2 regions of the uncultured Planococcus sp. genome follow, and region 1 is predicted to be linked to the other one. Evidence: predicted binding sites of a transcription regulator. Region 1 holds the regulator's gene; the other holds the start of a gene.
The links. The regulator LexA, encoded in region 1, represses DNA repair genes until DNA is damaged. The targets are predictions, from matches to a motif close to CGAACATATGTTCG.

Region 1 (2,210 bases):
AGCAAAATCCCTTCCAATGGTACTTATGAAATTTCCGATCCGGAAACGGGTAATATTTATCGCATCACCATCAATTTGGTTAAATATATAAAAGTCAGCGAATTGTAGAAGATTTCTTTTCTATAAGCCGCGCGGTAGGTGCTGCTTATGCAGCATCTTTTTTTGAGCTGAAAAGTAACTGTAAATCGAATTATGGAGGGATACGATGAAATACGAAGGTTCCAGTGCATACGAAGAAAAGGATTTTTTAGAAAGTTTCCTGCAAAGAAGAAATCGGCTTGAAAGTCCTAACAACAGCATTGAAAAGCCGGTCATCTATGAACTGCTGGGAGTATTTCAGAATAAGCGGGTATTGGATCTGGGGTGCGGAGATGCCTTGTTCGGAAAAGAGCTGCTGGAGTCTGGAGCTCTGCACTATCATGGGGTGGAAGGGTCGGAACAAATGTGCAGATTGGCATCGGTAAATTTAACAGGGCTAGATGCACAGATCACGAAGTCCACGATGGAAGGGTTCGACTTTCCGGAAAGTGAATATGATATCATCGCTTCCCGTTTAGCGATGCATTACTTGCCTGAAGTGGATCAGGTATTCCGAAACATCCATATGTCGTTAAAAGACAACGGGAGATTTGTGTTCAGTGTCCAGCATCCGTTGACGACTTCTTCTTTTGAAAGCAAAAAAAACGGTGATAAAAGAGGCAGTTGGATTGTAGATGAATATTTCGATGAAGGGGTGCGGCAGGAGCCATGGATCGATAAAATAGTGGTGAAACATCATCGAACCATCGAAAGTTATTTCTCGGCACTGACAAAAGCAGGATTTACAGTTACTGGTCTGCAGGAAGGGAAGCCGAAACCTCAATATTTCGAAGAGGAACAGGAGTACATCAGGAGAAAAAGAATTCCTGTAGTTTTAGCGTTCAGCTGCATGAAACGGTAAATCGGAAGTCAAGTCTACATAATAAAAATACAAAAAACCACCGGGGAATTTTCCCGGTGGTTTTTTGTTTAATGGATTTGGCGATAAACTCCAACGACTTTACCGAGAATCGAAACTTGATCCACAATGATTGGATCCATCGATGAATTCTCCGGCTGAAGGCGGAAGTAACTATCTTCGCGGAAGAAACGTTTGACTGTTGCTTCGTCTTCTGCAGTCATCGCGACAACAATATCTCCGTTATTAGCAGTTTGCTGCTGCTTCACAATGACATAATCACCATTTAAAATTCCGGCTTCAATCATACTTTCACCCATGATTTCCAGCATGAAGATGTGATCATCTTCTGTGCCATAGCTTTGGGGAAGAGGGAAGTATTCTTCTACATTTTCAATTGCCGTAATCGGGATACCGGCAGTTACCTTACCGATTAACGGTACATGTAATACAGGACTTTTATCAATAAGCGCTTCATCAGTGCTGATAACTTCAATTGCTCTGGGTTTTGTTGGGTCGCGACGGATCAGGCCTTTGCTTTCAAGGCGAGCCAGATGGCCATGTACGGTCGAACTGGATGCCAGACCGACTGCCTCCCCGATTTCACGCACGGATGGCGGATAGCCTTTTAAGCGGACTTCTTCTTTTATAAACGACAATATGTCTTCTTGGCGTTTGGATACTTTTTTCAACAGTTTCACCTCATTTGAGTAATACTACTTGATTTCTACCAATAGTATACCAACTCGGGCAGTGAAATGCAAACATAGGTTCGAATATTATTCTTGACAAAAACACCTGTTCGCATTAATATGAGAACATACATTCCGAACACTCATTCCCAGGAGGCGATTTATTTGACGATCATCCGACAAAATTCTTACTTAATCTTGTTTTTTGCTTTAATTATGGTGTTTACTTTTTATGCGATCCTGTCCCATAATACAAACAGTGCACAAATGAGCCAAGTTGAAATAGAAGAAGGCGACACACTCTGGACATTAGCTGAATCGTTCAGTGGCACAACCCCCCATCATGAATGGATAGAAGAGATTATGAAAGAGAATAACCTTTCAACTTCTAAAATCATCGCCGGGCAATTACTCAAGATTCCCAGTGATCATTTAAGATTTGCTCCTGATGAGACCAGTAAATTTGCAGGTGATGCTGAATGAAGAAAAACGCATTAATTTATTGCCGTGTCAGCACGACCAAAGATACACAGGAATCTTCCTTAGAGAGACAGGAAGAAGAACTGATGAAGTTTGCGTAT
Region 2 (2,210 bases), on a different contig from region 1:
GGCAACATGGTCGACTTGCATGGCATGGTAATGGCGGATGCCCTCAGAATTGCCGGCTATCGCTCCGTCTTTTCCTCCTGTGATGACCACAGCTTCCGCTCCTTGATCCAAAAGCTGCTGCGCTGCCTTATGCCAGTCATCCATTGATTCGATAGGTATTTGTAGAAACTTGCTCGCTTCGTCGCGGTTCAAGATCAGCCAGCTGATGCCTGCCAAATCTTTGCCCAGCCGATCCATTTTTGGAGCGGATACCGGGATGACAGCCAGCGGAATTTTATTGGCCAGTGCCAACTGCCGAACATATTCCACTGTTTCAAGTGGACAGTTCAAATCGATGACAAGAAAAGCTGCTGACAATAACGTGCTGTCATTTTTAGAGATATGGTCCGGTGTCAGGGAATCGTAGATTTTCATATCAGCCATCGCCAGCAGCATCTCACCATCCGGTTCCAAAATCGCTGTATAGGTTCCTGTCGAAAGCCCGTCCATTGCTTTTGTCAATTCAGTCGACATGAAAGGGCTCGAAGCCGCTTCAATCAAATTCCACTCGGGATCATTGCCGACAATCGACAGCAGCTTGACGGAATGGCCGAGGCGTCCCAAGTTTTCTGCAACGTTCCTTGCAACTCCACCGACACTTCCGGAAACGGAAGCTGGATTTGAGGTACCCATCTGCGCCGGCCGATCCATGAGAAACTTTCTGTCGACATTGGCACCTCCGATGCTAATAACCGTTTTTTCTTCCGGCAATACGTAAGCCCGCCCCAAAATTTTTCCTTGCCGCATGAGATTCGAGATGAAATTGGCCAATGAAGGCCTGGACATATTCAAGCGTTCCGCCATTTCCTGCTGGGACAAATAAGGATTGCGGCGGATCAATTCCAACACTTCCACTTCTTTCTGGTTCATTTCAACACCTCCGTTCAAACATTTGTTTAAATCATAAACTTTTATAATAAAAAATGCAAGTGAAAATATTATTTCGAATATCGTTATAAATGATTGCAGGGCGTGATTGAAAATTGCTACTATAAGAAGTGATGAGAGGAGAGATTTATTTGACATCTTTTAATGAGAAATTAGCCCGCTATGCGGAATTGGCCGTAAAAGTGGGGGTAAATATTCAACCCGGCCAGCAGCTTTATATCGCTGCTGCTATTGAGGCGGCACCTTTGGTTCGTTTAATTACCCAAAAGGCTTATGAATCAGGGGCCAAACAAGTCTATGTCGACTGGAATGACGACGCTGTTTCGCGCCTGCGTTTTGAATTAGCACCTGAAGATTCGTTTTCTGATTATCCAGCATGGAAAGTACAGGAACGTGAACAATTGGCTGAACAAGGCGCCGCTTTCATCAGTGTTGTGTCCCAAAGCCCGGATCTATTGTCGGGAATTGACTCGAAACGCATCGCTGCTTCACAAAAAGCGACGGGACAGGCATTGAGCAAATATCGCCAATACGTCCAATCAGATAAAATCAGCTGGACTGTCATTGCCGCGCCTTCTGAGAAATGGGCAGCTAAAGTCTTTCCGGATGTACCGGCAGACCAACAGATCGATACCTTATGGGATGCTATTTTTAAAGCAGTCCGCGCAGATCTTGATCAGCCGATTGAAGCATGGACGGAGCATGACCGTTTGCTTCACACGAAAGTCGATTACCTGAACGGCAAAAAGTATGCGAAACTGCATTACACGTCACCAAAGACTGACTTGGAAGTTGCTCTTCCTGATGGCCACTTATGGTGTGGAGCCGGATCCATCAATGAAAAAGGCGATCCTTTCATGGCCAATATGCCAACAGAAGAAGTTTTCACTGTCCCACATAAAACGGGTGTCAACGGCTATGTTTCCAGTACAAAACCACTGAGCTATGGCGGAAACATCATCGACGATTTTAAAGTGACATTCGAGAACGGGAAAATCGTTGAAGTGACAGCTGCTCAAGGTGAAGAAGTCCTAAAGCAACTTGTTGCAACAGATGAAGGTTCACATTTCCTGGGCGAAGTGGCATTGGTGCCTCACCAGTCACCGATTTCCGATTCAAACATTTTATTCTACAATACGCTGTTCGATGAAAATGCTTCAAACCATTTCGCTATCGGAAGCGCTTACGCCTTTTGTATCGAAGGCGGAAAAACCATGTCTCAGGATGAGCTATTGAAAAACGGCTTGAACCAAAGCATCACGCATGTCGACTTCATGGTAGGG

Region 2: a site for LexA is predicted at 925-938, ahead of Q0785_RS17980 (carbohydrate kinase). Genes of this name have one in related genera too.

What each region holds. Positions count from the first base shown of each region.
Region 1 is NZ_CANMXD010000004.1:311,678-313,887, reverse strand. It holds gene Q0785_RS08180 (hypothetical protein) at 1-108, shown strand, start outside; gene Q0785_RS08175 (class I SAM-dependent methyltransferase) at 206-940, shown strand; gene lexA (transcriptional repressor LexA) at 1,009-1,629, opposite strand; gene Q0785_RS08165 (LysM peptidoglycan-binding domain-containing protein) at 1,795-2,112, shown strand; gene Q0785_RS08160 (recombinase family protein) at 2,109-2,210, shown strand, end outside.
Region 2 is NZ_CANMXD010000014.1:15,896-18,105, forward strand. It holds gene Q0785_RS17980 (carbohydrate kinase) at 1-909, opposite strand, end outside; gene Q0785_RS17985 (aminopeptidase) at 1,059-2,210, shown strand, end outside.